DNA from 2 places in the Chryseobacterium sp. G0162 genome. Region 2 is predicted to be linked to the other one. Evidence: riboswitches for the same ligand, from Rfam matches in the RefSeq annotation. Region 2 holds a riboswitch; the other holds the start of a gene.

Region 1 (9,137 bases), 1.1 Mb from region 2:
TTTGCTACTCAAAATTTACGACTATGATAAGAGAAATACATGAAATAGATTATCCTCTGCTAATGAAAATCTGGGAAAGTTCTGTACTCAATACCCATGATTTTCTGAAAGAGGAAGATTTTAATTATTATAAAAAAGAGATTCCCGGTTATTTTGAACATGTTATTTTATTAGGGTTTGAAGAAAATGGAACTTTAGTTGGATTTATGGGAATTGCTGAAGGAAATCTTGAAATGCTGTTTATTCATAACGATTATCGTGGTAAAGGGATTGGTAAAAAACTGATTCAGTATGGAATCAATCATCTAAACGTAAATAAAGTAGATGTGAATGAACAAAATGCTCAGGCCGTGGGCTTCTATCAATATATCGGATTCCGTGTTCTTGATAGATCAGCATTAGATAATCAGGGTAAAGAATATCCTATTTTACATATGGGATTATAATTTGGTAAAAGAAATTTATATGATAACCAAAAAGCATCCAAATCGGATGCTTTTTTGATTTTCTATGAGGTTGAAAATAGTTAAGATGCATATTCTACAGACGCTTCTTTAGCAGCAGCAACCATAGCAATTAAAGCTTTTTCTGTTTCTTCCCAATGTCTGGTTTTCAATCCACAGTCAGGATTTACCCAAAGCTGATGAGCAGGAATTACATCCTGTGCTTTTTTCAGCAGTTCAATCATTTCTTGCTTCGAAGGAACTCTCGGAGAATGAATGTCATAAACTCCGGGACCGATTTCATTAGGATATTTGAAATCTGCAAAAGCATGTAGAAGCTCCATTTGAGATCTTGAACATTCTATCGTAATCACATCCGCATCCATATCTGCGATATTCTTAATGATATCATTAAATTCTGAATAACACATATGAGTATGAATCTGGGTAGCGTCTTCTACTCCACTTGCTGATATTTTAAATGCCTCTACAGCCCATTTCAGGTAATTTTGCCATTCTGTTTTCCTCAATGGAAGGCCTTCACGGATAGCTGGTTCATCAATCTGAATAATTCTGATGCCTGCCTTTTCCAGATCCTGAACTTCATCACGAATGGCAAGAGCAATCTGTTTACAAGTTTCAGAACGGGGCTGATCATCGCGTACAAATGACCATTGTAATATGGTTACAGGACCTGTTAACATTCCTTTTACCCATTGATTGGTTTGAGACTGAGCATATTGAGACCAGTATACGGTCATAGGTTCAGGTCTGGAAACATCTCCGAAGATGATCGGAGGTTTTACGCAACGGCTTCCATAGCTTTGTACCCAGCCGTTTTTAGTAAAGGTAAATCCTTTCAGTTGCTCTCCGAAATATTCCACCATATCATTACGTTCATATTCTCCATGTACAAGAACGTCTATTCCGATACTTTCCTGCCAACGGATGGTTCTTTGGGTTTCTTCTTTTAATAGAGCATCATATTGTTCTGTAGTCAGTTCTCCTTTTTTGAATTTTGCCCTCCAGGTTCTTACTTCTGCTGTCTGTGGAAATGATCCGATGGTTGTAGTGGGAAATAAAGGAAGCTGCAATGCTTTTTGTTGCTCTTCTTTACGGATATGGAAAGAATTTTTTCTTTGTGAATCTTTCTCAGTCACGGCATTCGCTCTGAGTTTTACATTTTCATTATGGATCAATGAAGATGTTTTTCTATCTGAAACCGCTTTTTTATTTTCTTCAAAATCCTGAAGAATATTCTCATCAGAAGTTTCTGAAGCTAATTCTTTCAGGGTAACCACTTCTTTTACTTTTTGTTTTGCGAAAGCGAGCCAGTTTTTGATTTCAGCATTAAGGCTGGTTTCAAAGTCTAAATCACATGGTGAATGAAGCAGGGAGCATGACGGAGCGATTAAAACTCTTTCAGATCCCAGTGTTTCGGTTGCTTTTTTAATAAAGGATAGAGAGTTTTCGTAATCATTTTTCCAGATGTTTCTTCCGTCTACGATTCCAAGAGACAGACTCAGGTGTTCAGGAATAGAATGAAGAACATCTTCGAGTTGTTCAGGATTTCTTACCAGATCAATATGCAGAACATTTACAGGAAGTGATGTGGCAAGAGCTAAATTATTCTTTAATCCTTCAAAATAAGTGGTTACAATGAATGTAAGCTTCGGAAACTGTCTTCTAAGTTCAGCATACACAAAAGTATAGACTTCTTTTGCTTTTTCATTGATATCTAATGCTAAAAAGGGTTCATCAAACTGAATCCACTGAGCGCCCTGGCTTTGTAGTTTTGAGATAATCTCAACATAGACCGGAAGAAGATTGTGGGCAAGATCCAGTTTATCAAATCCTTCTTCTTTCTCTTTTCCTAAAAGCAGATAAGAAACGAGACCGATAATCACAGGTTTTGCATTGATCCCCGCCTGTTTGGCGCCTGCAAATTCATTGAAAATCTTATCTGAAGTAAGTTTGAATTGCTGGTTTTTATAAAATTCAGGAACGATGTAGTGATAATTGGTATCAAACCATTTGGTCATTTCCATGGCTGTGATATCTAATTCATCTTTCTGGTATCCTCTTGCCATGGCAAAATAAAGATCCAATTCAGAATTGTTTTTTTTCAGGGCTACTTCATGATAGCGCGTTGGAATAGCGCCTACTACCAGACTCATATCCAGAACCTGATCGTAATAAGAAAAATCATTACATGGAATAAGATCAATTCCGGCTTCTTTCTGAAGGTTCCAGTTTTGACTGCAGATGTTTCTTCCTACGGTAAGAAGTTCTTCCAAAACAATTTTACCTGACCAATATTGTTCGCAGGCTTTTTTAAGTTCTCTTTTGCTACCAATACGCGGGTAGCCCAGAATGTGAGTTTGCATTTTTACAAATTTTAAATTAAACTTATTTTAAATGCTCTTTTCATGCTTCGGAATGCTTGCTAGGATAGAAAAATTTGAAAATCAATGATACAAATGCATGGTACTACTTCATCCGGAGATAAAATGTACTGCAATATATCATCTGTATGACTCAAAAGCTTCAGATCGCGAAAGCATTGTCAATTCAGTAAAGGCAGGTCTCCTGACTTGTAACGGTTTCTGTCATCCTTCCCGCTTTTGGCAGTGGATATCCAAGGACAGAAACCTTTGGTGTGTTACTTACAGTTGCGCGACAGTTCGTGATTTTCACACGATTCCCTATTAATTTACCTTAAGTAAAACCTTTCCTGTTTGATGAAGATTGTAAAGAACTGATCTTTTATCAATATCAAGCCTGATAAAAGATTTTAATTTTGTGTAAAATTATTAAAACAGAATATAATAGCAATTAAAAGTAATTTATTCGGTTAATTAAACTTTTTAAATTATATTATATAGAATATAATTCTGTAAATTTGGATGATTTTAAACTCTAAAAGAATAATATTCTGTGGAACAACTCGATGATAAGGATTTAAAACTCTTGAAACTGCTTCAGAACAACGCAAAACTGACAGTTAAAGAGCTGGCAAAGGAAGTTAATCTATCTCCATCTCCTGTTTTTGAGCGGGTAAGAAGGCTTGAGCAGGAAGGTTTCGTGAAAAGATATGTGGCGGTTCTGGATGCGGAAAAGCTTAATCGTGGATTTACGGTGTTTTGCCAGATCAAATTAAAAATTCATGATCGGTCCGTAGGTTATGATTTTGTAAAAGAAATTCTGGAAATTCAGGAAGTGGCAGAATGTTACAATATTTCCGGAGATTTTGATTTCTTATTAAAGGTTCAGGTTCGGGATATGAAACATTATCAGGATTTTGTATTCAATAAGCTAGGCTCTGTAGATTCTATAGGGAGTACCCATAGCACATTTGTAATGGCTGAAGTAAAGAATAATCAAGGGATAACTTTATAAAAAGGTATCCGTTAAAAATTTAGACATTGAATTTCACACTGTTGCAAGAATTAAAATTGGGGCATACACAGTAAATAATAGTTATGTTTTACAAATGTTCTGCCCCAAAATATAGATTATATTGTTATTTTTATTCCGGCTGAGATATTAATGCCTGGTAGCGGACTTAGGAACTTTAGTTGTGAGTTTTGAAGCCTTGCTTCAGAATTCAACAGATTGTTTCCTACGATATAATATTCCAAATTTCCTATTCCTAAGCTATCGTCTTTATAGGAAACGCGGACATTAAGCAATGAAAATGCAGGCATTGGAAGTTCAGGATTAATATTCTTTCCTAAGTATTTTTGTTTTAAATAATGGTCAAAACCAATATTAATACTGAAATTCTGTATATTACCTTCAAGATTAAATCCAAAACGGCTGGTAGGCATATTCGGCATATAATCACCATCGCTCCATTTTCTTATTGAGCTGTCTGCAACACTGATGTTTCTTACCAGATCATAATAAGCTCCTATTTCCCATTTTCCTATTTTGTTAAGATCAACTTTGTAAGCAGCTTCTGCTTCAACTCCGTTGATTTCAGTATCATCAGAACGCCATTCTTTAACCAGGAAAACTTCCCGGGAAATTCCGGTGTGAGCGAGATAAATATAATTTTTATAGGAAGTATGGTACCAGTTAGCAGATACACGAAGATTTTTCAGATTGATTCCGGCTCCCAGTTCTACAGTTTTTGTTATTTCTTTATCTAGTCTGTCATCACCGTTTTCTTCCGTCAGGATCGCGAAATGATTATTCCCTGCGTAAAGTTCGTTCACTTCCGGGGCTCTTTCGGAGTGATTATACTGGGCTTTTAAGTAAGCTTTTTTAAAGATATTCCACTGTGCTGAAGTATGAAGCTGGTGAAGCGTAAAATCCCTGTCGCTGAGGTTTCCTCCTGAAAGGCCACGGCTTCTTACGTATTTTTTATCTGTATCTGCTCTGCGCTGAACATGGTCATTCCTATAACCTAGATCCAGTTGAACACTGTTGAAATCAAGATGCTGCATCGTAAATATTCCGATTTCGCGGCTTATCGTATTGGGTAGGTATCTCTGTTTCCCATCTCCTGTCATATCTCTATATTGAACGTCAAGACCTGTGGTTCCACTGAGGAATTTCAGTTTTTGTTGTACAATTTCCAAACGCCCATTATGCTGATTCACTTCAAACTGATTGGCCCGCTGGCGATCAATAAGTTCAGCGTTTTTTGAAAATACTCCCATATAATTTAATTTGATACTGGAAATTGGGAAACCTGTAAATTGATAACCGGACTCAAACATTGCTTTATGAGATAAACTCCTGATATTGATAGGTCGGTACTCTATTTTAGGTTGAGGCTTTCCGTGAGTGTGCTGCTGCATTTTGGGAAGAGTATAGCCAGGAACACCAAAATATGAATAAGAGTTTTGATAAGCTCCACCTACATAGAATGATTTTCCTATATAACTTGTTCCAACATAAAAAGAATTGCTTTCCGAATGGCTGTTGGGGATTTCTCCATCTTTTGTTTGAACGTAATCTCTGATATTATTAACTTCATCTTTATAGCGGTCTTTTACAGGATCCTGACCGGAAACATACAGTTGATTCTTTGGGTTGGGATAATGTTTACTATCTGAAGGATTATAATAGGTAGGACTGAATGTGTATAGGTCTCCTTCTGAAAGTTCGTATTCTATCATATGATCTATAGCAAACTGACTGATATATGGAAAGAGACTTTTGTTGAGTACGTGCCTTGAATCTACTTCTATCTGGCAAAGAGATTGCAAAATGCTGTTGAAGCCTACTAATGAGGGATCATAACATCTGCTGTCCTTAGATTTTCCGGGAATTCTTACAATTTCTTGTTTTTGGTTGGCTGCTCCCACCGTCCATACCCAGTTTTTTGCGATAACTCCTTTTGCTGAAAATGCCTGTTTTTGTCCACTATTACTTCCGCCCTCAAGGAGTCCACGAAAATTGATTGTTTTATTGGGCAATTGACGGGGAACATAATCTGTTTCAATATCGATAGCTCCTCCAATACCTTTCCCTCCATAAAGGACTGATGCGGAGTTTTTATAAACAGTAATGTTTTGAACACTGTTCATTTCAATATCAGTATTAAAATCTGGGCTTATCCCGGAAAGATCGTTTACTGCAACTCCGTTTTCCAGTATTTTTACACGATTTCCGCTGAGGCTTCTGATAACCGGAGCACCAGAGTTAGGGCCATACCCGGAATTTTGGATACCTGGGATTTTTCTCAGGGTTTCCCCCAAAGTATTGGATTGAATAAAATCCAGCTTCTTCCTCGAAATATTTACACTGTTGTAATCCGTTTTTCCTTGTATTTGTATAGACTCTATGTCTTTTACATTCTTTTTTTCAGGATTAAGTTTCTGCGCTTTCAGTAGTGATGGGTAGATAAGAGAGCTTCCCATCAAAAAATAAAGGGTCTTTTTCATGTGCATGTTACTTTAATTATCAGGCAAATCTAGATAATTAAATTTATTAATGCAACAAAGTTGCTTTAATGATTTACAGATGTATAAATGAAATTAAAGCTAAATAACTAGAGGATAGATAGGTATGTATTGATGTTTATTGATATTATTTTTTATTAAAATAAAAAAGCCGCTCTGAAAAGAGCGGCATACTTTTTTAACTTTTAATGGAGCTGCTGATTAGCAAGTAGAACCACACTCTAATAATTTGATGTGGATTACACCATTAACGACACACTGTGTTTGGCATAAAGCGTTTCCTACAACGGTACCAACACCGCCGATAACACCACCTACTGTAGAACCTACACCGCCAACAACACCGCCAACGATAGTACCTACTCCTCCGATAACGCCACCAACAACGCCACCTAGACCACCGATTAATCCTCCAATTGGATCAAGTAATCCTTCTCCTGAAATAGATTTTAGTTCGTTTCTGTCTAGTTTTTTGAAATTTTTCATGATTAAAATTTTATATGATTAATACATCACAAATATATGATAAATAATAATAAACTTATATTATTTTGAATAAAATAATTAAACAATTTTATTATTTAATATTTCGTTAATATAAATGGATAATTTTAGTAATGTCGTTTTTGTTTGTATCTGATTGATTTACTAAATTTTAAAAAACATATCTCAAATTTTAAATAGTAGAGTTAATATTTTCAATATAACCGAACTTTTTTTGGGTTAATATTAAAAATTTGTCAAAATGAGTTTTTTCAGGATAAAAACAAGGGATTAGCCATTAAAAACAGATATTTTATCTGTCGATTTTAGTGTCTATAGTTAACAAATGATAAAATTCTCCAAGTTTTGTGGTAAATGCTTTCTTTATTATTGATAACAGGAGGCAAAATTCGTATTTTTGTGGACATACTTCTATCAATGTCAATTTTTTCAAATAATATACGCTCTCTGAGAGCCAAGAGAAAGGTTTCTCAACAAAATGTAGCTGATGATCTTACAATCTCCCGAGTGAGATATTCTAAATACGAAAATGGAATTTCAGAACCTCCTATCGAGCTTCTTGTTAAAATATCCAAATATTTTCATGTCAGTATAGATCTGTTATTGTCTGTGGATCTCCAAAAGTATTCAACAGAGGATATGCTGAAGCTTCCGGATAATAGAATCGTTCTGCCAGTAGCTGTGGATGATCTTGGAAATGATACCATCGAAATCATTCCCCAGAAAGCTTCTATGGGGTATCTGGAAGGATACAGTGATGTGGGATATATTGAAAGCCTTCAACGCATTGCCCTACCCTTTTTAAATAATGGAAAATACAGAGCATTTCCGGCAGACGGAGATTCGATGCCACCATTCAGAAACGGTTCTTATATTGTGGGAAAATATGTAGAGGGAATTGACGAACTGAAACCTGGAAAAACCTATGTTTTTATTACTCAAAACGATGGGATTACCTATAAACGTTTTAAGGAACATAAAGGAAATGCGATCTGTGTAAGTGCAGATAACTCTTTCTATGAACCTTATGACATTGCGTTTGAAGATATTGTAGAAATCTGGCAGTATGCCTCAGGAATTTTTCCGGAAGATTTTGAACCGGGAGATTATGAAAGCTACAATTTCAAAGAAATGTTCAGGGAATTGAGACAGGACATCAAAGAATTGGATAAAAAAGTGTCTACACGTCGTAGAAAATCTTCGAAATAAATGATGTAATAACATGACAAATAAACAGGCTCTTCAAATTAAATTGGAGAGCCTGTTTTAAAACCAAATAAAAATGTTAATATGATATGAAAATACTTTCTCGTTATATTATATAGGAGATGCTTCCAGCATTAGATTATGAAGATCTGTATTTTTAATATAAGGCTGTAAAAGCTGACTTCCTGGCCCGTAGGCTGCTACTTCCACATAATCTCCTGAATGATCCATGCTGATCCAGCCTACTGAATTCCGGCTTTTCTGAATTTCTGAATAAAGTTTGAACGGTAATTTCTTATAATTATAAAGTCCTTCTTCTTTTTCGAGTCCGTTATAAAAACTTTGCAAGTGTTTGGCTTCATCATCGCTTAATGTCAGTTTGTTAGCTTCATATATCCAGTCTTTTATATCCTTGACTGAATGGTCTTTATGGATTTTATTCAGAATATATTCATTGGTATATTGATAGGATGAAATACTATTAAAGTTTTGAGTTGCCTTATTCCCATAAATTATTCCCGGATTAGCATTTCCATGATCTGTTGTGATAATGACTAAGGTGTTTCCATCTTTTTCAGCAAAATCTATTGCTGTTTTCACGGCATTGTCAAATGCCAACTGATCGTGAATCAGTGCAGCAATATCGTTGGCATGAGCAGCCCAGTCCACTTTTCCACCTTCTATCTGAAGAACAAAACCTTCCGGATGATCCTTCATATGATCAATAGCAGCTCCTGTCATCTCTGCTAAATTCGGAGTATTCTCGAACTCAGAAAGATTAGCCCTGTCAATACTGTAAGGCAAAGCTCCTGTATTGAAGATTCCTAATATTTTGTCTCCCTTTTTAATCGTTTTTAGATCGGCACGATTTTTCAGAACTTGATATTTCTTTTTTCTGTAAACAGAATAGAGATCTTTTTGGTCTTCTCTTTTTAGTGGATTAAAAAACTCATCTCCTCCTCCCATCAGAACATCTATTCCCAGTTCTGCATACATTTCAGCAATTTGAGGTTCTGCATTTCTTTTGGCTGAATTGACGCAGAAACCTGCAGGAGTGGCATGCGTAATG
Region 2 (9,137 bases):
AGGATTTAGCACAATTCTTCAATTATTTGGATTCAAAGGTTGGAAAAGGACAGTACACGGTGTTCCTTTCTGCTGACCATGGTGGAGCACACTCTGTAGGTTTTTTAAAAGAACATAAAATTCCTACGGGATTCTTTGGAGAAGGTGCTGAAAAGAACCTCAACCAAAAGCTGAAAGATAAATTCGGAGCTGATAAATTGATCAACGCTATTGATAATTATCAGATTTATTTCGATAGAAAAGTATTGGCAGACAGCAAACTTGAATTGGATGATGTAAGAAACTTCGCTATTAAAGAACTGGAAAAAGATCCTACTGTTTTATATGCAGTTTCTGTAGACAGAGTGTCTGAATCAAGCATTCCTGAGCCCATCAAGCAAAGAATTATCAATGGAATCAACAGACAAAGAAGTGGGGATATTCAATTGATCTCTCACGACTCTATGCTTCCGCCATATTCTAAAACAGGAACTACTCATAGTGTATGGAACTCTTATGATTCACACATTCCGTTAATCTTTATGGGTTGGGGAGTGAAACAAGGTGAAAGCAATAAGGCTTATCACATGACGGATATTGCCCCTACAGTTTCTTCATTACTGAAAATTCAGTTCCCAAGTGGAAATGTTGGAAATCCAATTACAGAAGTTATAGGTCAATAATCTTAATAACATATAAAAAAAACATTCCGCTCCGGAATGTTTTTTTATTTTACATACACTGGAAGGTTATTAATTCTTTTTTAGATCAGGATTCAATCGATTCTGCTTTCGTATTTCTTTCATAAAATTCACTTTTTGCCTAATACATTTAAAAAGCTATCTTTGCAAAAATTTTGGTTTCCAGTATATTGGAATGAAAAGGGAATTGGGTGAAACTCCCAAACTGTCCCCGCAACTGTAAATCGCAATAAAAGTTTCTGTAAATAGCCACTGTATAAAAACGGGAAGGCACAGAAAGCGAAAGTCAGGAGACCTGCCAGAAAATTAATCAAAAAAACATATTGCTTTCGGAGGAAAAGTAGAAGGATATGGATATAAAAAGATCTCTAATACTATTTTTGTCATCTTATGGCTGTTTTCTTTTCGGACAGGAGAAAGCTGTAGATACTATTTATATTTTCGACAGCCAGATGAACAAGGTGAAACAATTTCACCCTGTGAAAACAATTCATGCTGAAGATGTTGAAAAAAACTCCAGTAACCTTTCCGAAGTATTAAGATTTCAGTCTTCCATTTATATTAAAGAAAACGGACGTGGTGGAACTGCCTCACCATCATTTAGAGGTACTACTGCTCAACAGACTTCTTTTGTTTGGAATGGAATTAATGTTAATTCCAATTTTCTAGGGCAAGGAGATGTGAACAATATTTCCCTATTCGGATATGACCAGATCGGAATAAAAGCAGGGGGAGGAAGTGTGACTTATGGTTCCGGCGCTATTGGAGGAAGTATTCACCTGGACAACAGCCTTAATTTCAATCAAGGTTTTCACGGCAGTCTATTTTCTGAAGCAGGATCTTTTAATACTTTTAATAATTTTGTTAAAGGCTCATACAGCAATGATAAATTCAGTTTTAAGGCTTCAGGAAATTATTCTATCAGTGAGAATGCTTATGAGGTGAATAAAGAACCCCGGAATTATATAAATCTTAACGGAGAATATTACAATACAAATTTTAATATTTCAGCTGCTTATAAATTCGCTCCACATCATCAGATTTCATGGATTTCTGAATGGTTTAATGGTCAACAGCATTTTCCAATCTTATTTGACAGAGAAACGGAAACAAAATATCAGACTCAAAATGTAAGAAGCCTAATTTCCTGGGATTGGAATAAGACCCGTTTTAATAACTCTTTTAAAGCAGCTTATACGGAAGAAAATTTCCAGTATTTTAATGATATAGACAGACCTAAATTCAGTAGTGGAACTGGAAGGAATTATATTCTGAAGAATGATTTCAATTATTTTCTTACCTCAAAGTGGAACTTCAATATTATTGGAGAATACCAATTTAATAAAGGTGAAGGTTATGGTTCAGGAATAGACCATGTCAGTAGAAATATGGGGTCCATTGCTGGATTGATAAGATATTTTCCTACCACTGATTTACGTTTTGAAGCAGGAATAAGACAGGATTTTGTTGGAGTGACTAAGTCGCCTCTTTTATTTTCTTTTTCAGGAAAATGGAATGCTTTAGATTGGTATAATCTGGGATTAAGTGTTTCAAGGAATTTCAGAGCTCCTTCTTTCAATGATTTGTATTGGAGACCGGGTGGAAATGAAAATTTAAAACCGGAAACTTCTTATCAGTTTGAATTGAGAAACCAATTTAAAGCTGGTGATTTTAAACTCTCTCTGGTTCCTTATTATATGGATATCAGAGATATGATAAGATGGCTTCCTACTTCCTTTGGATATTATAGTCCTGTAAATACTGAGCATGTAAGATCTTATGGAGTAGAAGCTCAAGCAGAATTTGCTAAACGCTTTGGAAAACATTTTCTGAATGTAGGTTTAGGATATGCCTATACAAATTCCCAGGATCTTGAAAAGAAGAAACAGCTGATGTATGTGCCATTTCATAAGTTTACCGGAAATATTGATTATCAGTATGAATTTATAAAAGTATACGCTCAGGGATTGTTTACCGGACTTACCTATACAGATTCCAATGAGAAGAAAAGTGAGGCACTGAAAGAATATTTTGTTATGAATGCTGGTGTTGGGGCTACGTTTTTAAAGAATTATACTTTGGGCTTTAAGATTAATAATATTTTCAATCAGACTTATTATACTATGTTTGCTTATCCGTTACCCGGAAGAAATTACAGTGTAAATTTAAATATCAACTTTTAAAAATAAAATTTAATATATATGAATATCAAAAGAATTTTACCTCTTGCATTTGCGTCTATGCTACTTTTCAATGCTTCTTGTAGCAGTGATAATGATATAGAAATTATTCAGAAACCTTCATCAGGTGCTTATGAAAACGGAATTATTGTTTCTAACGAAGGAGGGTTCTCAAAACCTACTTCTGATGTTACCTTTATTACTAGTAATCTGGGAACAGTTTATACTAACATATACTCTAACAATAATGGAGGAGAAGCATTCGGGAAAGTACTTCAGAGTATAGGCTTCAGTGGAGATAAGGCTTATCTTGTAGCCAATAGTCCCAGTAAAATTGATATTGTAAACCGATATACATTTAAAAAGCAGGTTACAGTAACAGAAAATCTTGATAATCCAAGATATATTGCATTCTCCGGGAATAAATATTTTGTAACAAATAATAATTTTGCTGGTAAAAATAAGCTTAATGCCTATAATATTTCAGATAATTCATTTTTTGGCAGTATGGGATTTCCGCGTTATGCTGAAAAAGTAGTTGAGGCAGAGGGTAATATTATTGTGCAGACAGATGGTATTGGATATGACACTAATCCACCCTATAACTCATTTGCCACTGGTTATACTATCACAGTTGTAAATCCTTCTACAATGGTTAATCCTAAGGTCATTACATTACCTACTAAAGGAATTATCAAAGATCTTATTTCTTACAAAGGAATTGCTTACGTACTAGTTTCTGATACAACAGATTCTTACATTTATAAAATCAATTCAGTCACTGGAAACTATACTACAACTACGCTTGCTGGAATTGCTGATGTTCAGAAGCTGAGAGCTGATAATAATATGTTTTATTTTATTACAGGTTCTAACAATATTTATAATATGACTGTTGGGTCTTCTTTCGTTTCTAAAGTTCCTATTGTTAAAGCATCCGGTAATGTATATGGTTTTGATGTAATTGACGGTAGAATTTTTGCATCAGATGCCAGCTTTACTGAAGATGGTAAAGTAAATGTTTATGATGCACTAAGTGGTACTCTATTGAAAAACTTTACAGCAGGTGTTGGAACAAACGGGTTCTATAAAAATTAAAAATTACGCTTCGGCGTATATAATATAATTTTTTATTTTTTCATCATTTGTGTTTTTTTCCGGGCGGGTTCTTTAGAACCCGCCCGGCTTTGGTATATACCTTATTGAAGCACAAAAAAAGCTGGATCAAAATCCAGCTTTTTTTTATTGAGTAAAAATTAATTCATTTTTAATCCCAGCTTTTCAGCTTCGGCAATCACAAATTTTGTTGCTTCTTCCTTTTCATTAGCAATTTCACCTTCAAGGATTGCTTCTTTAACTTTTTCCTTTAAAATACCGATTTCACGGCCCGGCTGAAGGTTAAACATTTCCATGATCTCTTCTCCGGTAATAGGAGGCTGAAAGTTTCTTACCTGATCTTTTTCCTCTACTTCTTTGATCTTTACTGCTACATATTCAAAGTTCTTTTTGAACTTTTCCTGCTTTTTAGAATTTTTGGTCGTGATGTCTGCTTTACAAAGAGTAAACAGTTCTTCAAGGTCTTCTCCGGCATCAAATAAAAGCCTTCTTAATGCAGAATCTGAAGCATCGTCCGTAATCAAGGCGATAGGTCTGGAAGAAAGCTTAACCATCTTCTGAACATATTTCATATCGCTTCCTAATGGCAGTTTTAATCTTTGGAAAAGAGCTTTTACCATTTTGGAGCCTAAGAATTCATGCCCGTGAAATGTCCATCCTGTACCTTCAACAAATTTTTTCGTAGGTGCTTTTCCTATATCGTGAAGTAATGCAGCCCAACGCAGCCAAAGGTTATCAGTATTCACAGAAATATTATCCACTACTTCAAGAGTGTGATAGAAGTTATCTTTGTGAGTCTGTCCTTCAACTTCTTCAACTCCTTTCAGTTCAATTAATTCAGGAATAATAAGCTTTAAAAGTCCTGTTTGCTCCATTAATTTTAATCCTACAGAAGGTTTTTCAGATAACATGATTTTATTGAATTCCACCATGATTCTTTCCATAGAAACAATCTTAATTCTTTCCGCTTCCTGCTTGATGGCTTCTAAAGAATTTTCTTCAATTGTGAAGCCTAAAGTTGAAGCAAAACGAACTGCTCTCATCATTCTCAAAGGATCATCAGAATACGTTTGAGCGGGTTCCAAAGGAGTTCTTAAAATCTCTTTTTCCAGATCTTCAATTCCATTGAACGGATCTATAAGTTCCCCGAAATTATCTTTATTCAAAGAAATAGCCATTGCATTGATGGTGAAATCTCTTCTTTTCTGATCGTCTTCCAAAGTTCCACCTTCTACTTCCGGTTTTCGGCTGTTCTCCGTATAACTTTCCTTTCGGGCACCTACAAATTCCAGCTCAAGATCTTTATATTTGATCATAGCGGTTCCATAGGTTTTGAATACGGAAACCTTTAATTTAGGATCGATATCCTGAGCGACATTCTGTGCCAGTTCTATACCACTTTGTTCCGTCACAAAGTCTATATCAGTAGATGCTTTTCTCTTCATCAGAAGATCACGAACATATCCACCAACAATATATACAGACTGGTTATTCCTTTCTGCAGCCTCAGAAATTATTTTAAAAAGTTTTAAATTCTTATTTTGAGTAAGATTAATTTTCATCGTTTATAATAGCGTCAATTTCTACCAATGCTGCTCATTAATCATAATGAGCGTACATTTTATTTATTTTTCCTTCTTCATTAAAAAACATTACTTCTACAGCATGTTTATCCATGATAGACCTATAAAATAATGCTACAGAATTTACCCCTGCTGTGGAATGAATCAGATCAAAATGCAGATCCGGAAACTTATCCAGCGCCTTTCTCCAGTAATCACGAACGGCTTCTTTTCCATTTAAAGAACTTTCTTTTCCTCCGGTAGCCATAGCAATCATGGGGGTGGTAATCTCAATATCATCAGAATAGTGGGTGAGGATACTCTCTAAATCGTGAGAGTTCCAAGCATTTATCCACATTTGAGCGAATTCTTGATGATGCATAACATGTATTTTACGAGTTGGATTTTGCAAAGATAGAATTAAAAAAAAGAAATCCTGCCGATATGAACAGGCAAGACTCTAAAAAATAAACAGATTAATACAGAATTTTTACTCTCTAAGAACTTTTATCCTGTTATCACTCCATATTTTGATTACAGAAGATCCTGAGTATTTTGAAACTTTCTCTCTGTCTTCTTCTACAGCATAATCTACAAGACTGATGATTTCCGGAGAAATATCAGAGAATTTCAATGGACTTTTATCACCACTGAAATTAGCAGAAGTAGAAACCAAAGGCTTATTCAGCTTGGTGATTAGTTTTTTACAAAAATCATTCTTCACCAATCTGATTCCGATGCTGCCATCTTCCGCAAGCAATTCTTTAGGCAAGCCTCTGGGATTTTCATAAACGATGGTTACCGGTTTTTCGCTTAAGTCAATAATTTCCCAAGCCATTTCAGGGACATCCACCAAATCCTGAAGTCTTTTTTCTGATTCTACCAGAATAATCATAGACTTGTTTTTTTCACGTTTTTTGATGTCAAAAATTTTGTTGACAGCTTCTATATTGGTGGCATCACAACCAATTCCCCAAATGGTATCAGTAGGGTATAGAATCGTTCCGCCGGATTTTAATATTTCAATAATAGGTTCCATATTTTTATTACATTCAAAACAGTGGATAAAGGTAGAGAATATATGAATTTTGTACAAAAAATTGAGGATAAAAAGGATGGTGGCATTGGTATGTTTTTAGGTTTTGGCTAAAGCCAATGGATTTGGAATAAAATTAAAAGACGGGCTAAAGCCCGTCTCTATTGATGTTTTATGTATGTAGAATTGTAAATATGTTATTCATTATCTAGGAATGAAAATAAATCTCGATTATAGCGTTCAAAATTATCTTACGACATTGTATCAGACTCAATAGAAACGGGCTTTAACCCGTTTAATAATAAATAAAGCATTCAATTTACACATTAAAATTATATTTTTCAATAAATTCCCGATATTCCTCTGTGAAACTCTTTTTCTGATGATGCTTTTCCTGATTCTTAATATAATTCCTTACAACATCTAATTTAGTTTCGGAAACAGAAACAGCAAAGTATTCATCCTGCCAGGAAAATTTATCTTTGGTAAGTTGATGTTTATTGATCCAATAAGATGACTCTCCCTTCAATAATTGTACAATTTTTTCTATATTCTGATGGGATCCTAAGGAAACCAGGCAATGGCAATGATCTGAATATCCATTGATCATATCTAAGAAAATTCCTTTTTCTGTTGCATATTCTTTGATGTGCTTCCACACTTTTATTCTTAGATCGAATGTATTGAGATGGGGCGTTCTGTTTCTTGTTGAGAAAACAAGGTGAACATAAATTTTGATAAAGGGCATTTGTGTTGTTTTATCAAAAATAATGTTTTTTAAATTAAGTTTTGGCTAAAGCCAATGGATTTGGAATAAAATTAAAAGACGGGCTAAAGCCCGTGCCTATTGATGTTTTATGTATGTAGAATTGTAAATATGTTATTTATTATCTAGGAATGAAAATAAATCTCGATTATAGCGTTCAAAATTATCTTACGACATTGTATCAGATTCAATAGAAACGGGCTTTAGCCCGTTTAACAATAAATAATACATTCAATTGGCTTTAGCCAAAACTTACTATTTCATCACATCCATCCCAATTTAGATAAATATCTCTCCTCAATAATATTCAGGTGGTGATAATTATGCCCAATAATCAGTTTCGCTATGGTCTCCACTGAGATTTCGTTACCATTGGCAATACCTGTATATTGTAAAGCTGCTGGATTCATCGTCTCCAATAGAATCTGAGTAGATTTCCTTACCAGTTTATACTCTTCCACTAAAGATTCTAATGATCTTTCACTGGCGAAAGACTGATCTGCGTATTCATTTTCATCAAACCCCGGAAGATTGTTTTTATCACCTCTGGCAAAAGCTAGTATTCTGTATTGAAAAACTCTTTCAGTATCGGATAAGTGAAGGAGTAATGCTTTCAATGTCCATTTACCTTCAGCGTAGGCAAATTTTGATTGCTCTTCAGTAAGATTAGAATAAATTCCTACTGTTTTGTCTTCTGATATTTTTAATTCAGCCAACCAATTCTCTGATGGAATCTGGTCTAAGTATCTTTGAATGTATTTTTGAAAATCTGTCATAGTTTTAGAATTTGACAATTTAGCAGTCTAACAATGTAGCAATCATTGGTAAGCTGCTAAACTGATACATTGTTATATTATTTATTTATCCACTCGTAAAAATTGACGGAGTCATACAACTCAAAACCACAGGCAGGATACAATTGATTACCTACATCATTACTTTTTCCTGTTTCAAGTAAGATTCCACAGGCGTTTGAAGCTTTGCAGAGTTCTTTTGCTTTTTCAATAAGCTCTTTAGAGTAGCCTTTTCCTCTATGGTTAGCATTGACGTATAGATCATTCAGCAGCCAATAACGCTGCATTCTGGTGGAAGAAAATATAGGGTATAATTGTACAAAACCAGTAAGAGTTTTGTTTTCTTCTGCAACAAAAATTTCAGAGTCTTTATTTTCAATTCTTTCCTGAAGAAAATCTGAAGCAGCAGGAATATCGGATGATTTGTGATAGAATATTCTGTATTGATCGAACGATTCAGCTAATTGAGGTAAATCTGCAATGACTGCTTTTCTCGTATTTTTCATAGGTATTGGGTGATGGTAATAAAAATGAGAAAGATATTAAATCCTTCTCATTTTATTTATTTTAATGTCTTAAGAAAATGCTCTTTCCAAATCTGCAATAAGATCATCCGCATCTTCAATACCAACGCTTAAACGTACCAGATCATCAGTGATTCCCAATTCTGCACGTTTTTCTGCCGGGATAGAAGCGTGAGTCATTAAAGCAGGATGGTTTGCTAAAGATTCCACACCTCCTAAAGATTCAGCTAATGTAAATACTTTTACTTTTTCAAGAAACTTGATGGCATCTTCTTTTTTACCGGATTTGAAAGTGAATGAAACCATTCCTCCAGATTCCTTCATTTGAGATTTTGCCAGCTCATATTGAGGGTGAGATTCTAATCCTGGATAAATTACTTTATCCACTGCCGGATGAGTTTCAAGATATTTTGCTACTGCAAGACCATTGTCAGAATGTCTTTGCATTCTCAATGCTAGTGTTTTGATTCCTCTTAAAA

The links. Region 2 has a riboswitch for cobalamin ahead of EG344_RS16955 (TonB-dependent receptor plug domain-containing protein). Riboswitches for the same ligand answer to the same signal wherever they lie in the genome.
Region 1: another riboswitch for cobalamin. It lies ahead of metE (5-methyltetrahydropteroyltriglutamate--homocysteine S-methyltransferase); the one in region 2 lies ahead of EG344_RS16955 (TonB-dependent receptor plug domain-containing protein).

Annotation. Positions count from the first base shown of each region.
Region 1 is NZ_CP033922.1:4,863,827-4,872,963, forward strand. Features, by position in the region: gene EG344_RS21800 (GNAT family N-acetyltransferase) at 24-446, shown strand; gene metE (5-methyltetrahydropteroyltriglutamate--homocysteine S-methyltransferase) at 527-2,830, opposite strand; cobalamin riboswitch at 3,005-3,191, opposite strand; gene EG344_RS21810 (Lrp/AsnC family transcriptional regulator) at 3,381-3,842, shown strand; gene EG344_RS21815 (TonB-dependent receptor) at 3,959-6,340, opposite strand; gene EG344_RS24100 (bacteriocin-like protein) at 6,560-6,844, opposite strand; gene EG344_RS21825 (XRE family transcriptional regulator) at 7,280-8,071, shown strand; gene EG344_RS21830 (alkaline phosphatase) at 8,180-9,137, opposite strand, start outside.
Region 2 is NZ_CP033922.1:3,741,973-3,751,109, forward strand. Features, by position in the region: gene pafA (alkaline phosphatase PafA) at 1-662, shown strand, start outside; cobalamin riboswitch at 820-998, shown strand; gene EG344_RS16955 (TonB-dependent receptor plug domain-containing protein) at 1,031-2,863, shown strand; gene EG344_RS16960 (hypothetical protein) at 2,882-3,958, shown strand; gene EG344_RS16965 (CCA tRNA nucleotidyltransferase) at 4,117-5,538, opposite strand; gene EG344_RS16970 (nuclear transport factor 2 family protein) at 5,576-5,920, opposite strand; gene EG344_RS16975 (L-threonylcarbamoyladenylate synthase) at 6,029-6,577, opposite strand; gene tnpA (IS200/IS605 family transposase) at 6,894-7,322, opposite strand; gene EG344_RS16985 (DinB family protein) at 7,604-8,116, opposite strand; gene EG344_RS16990 (GNAT family N-acetyltransferase) at 8,194-8,640, opposite strand; gene EG344_RS16995 (cystathionine gamma-synthase) at 8,710-9,137, opposite strand, start outside.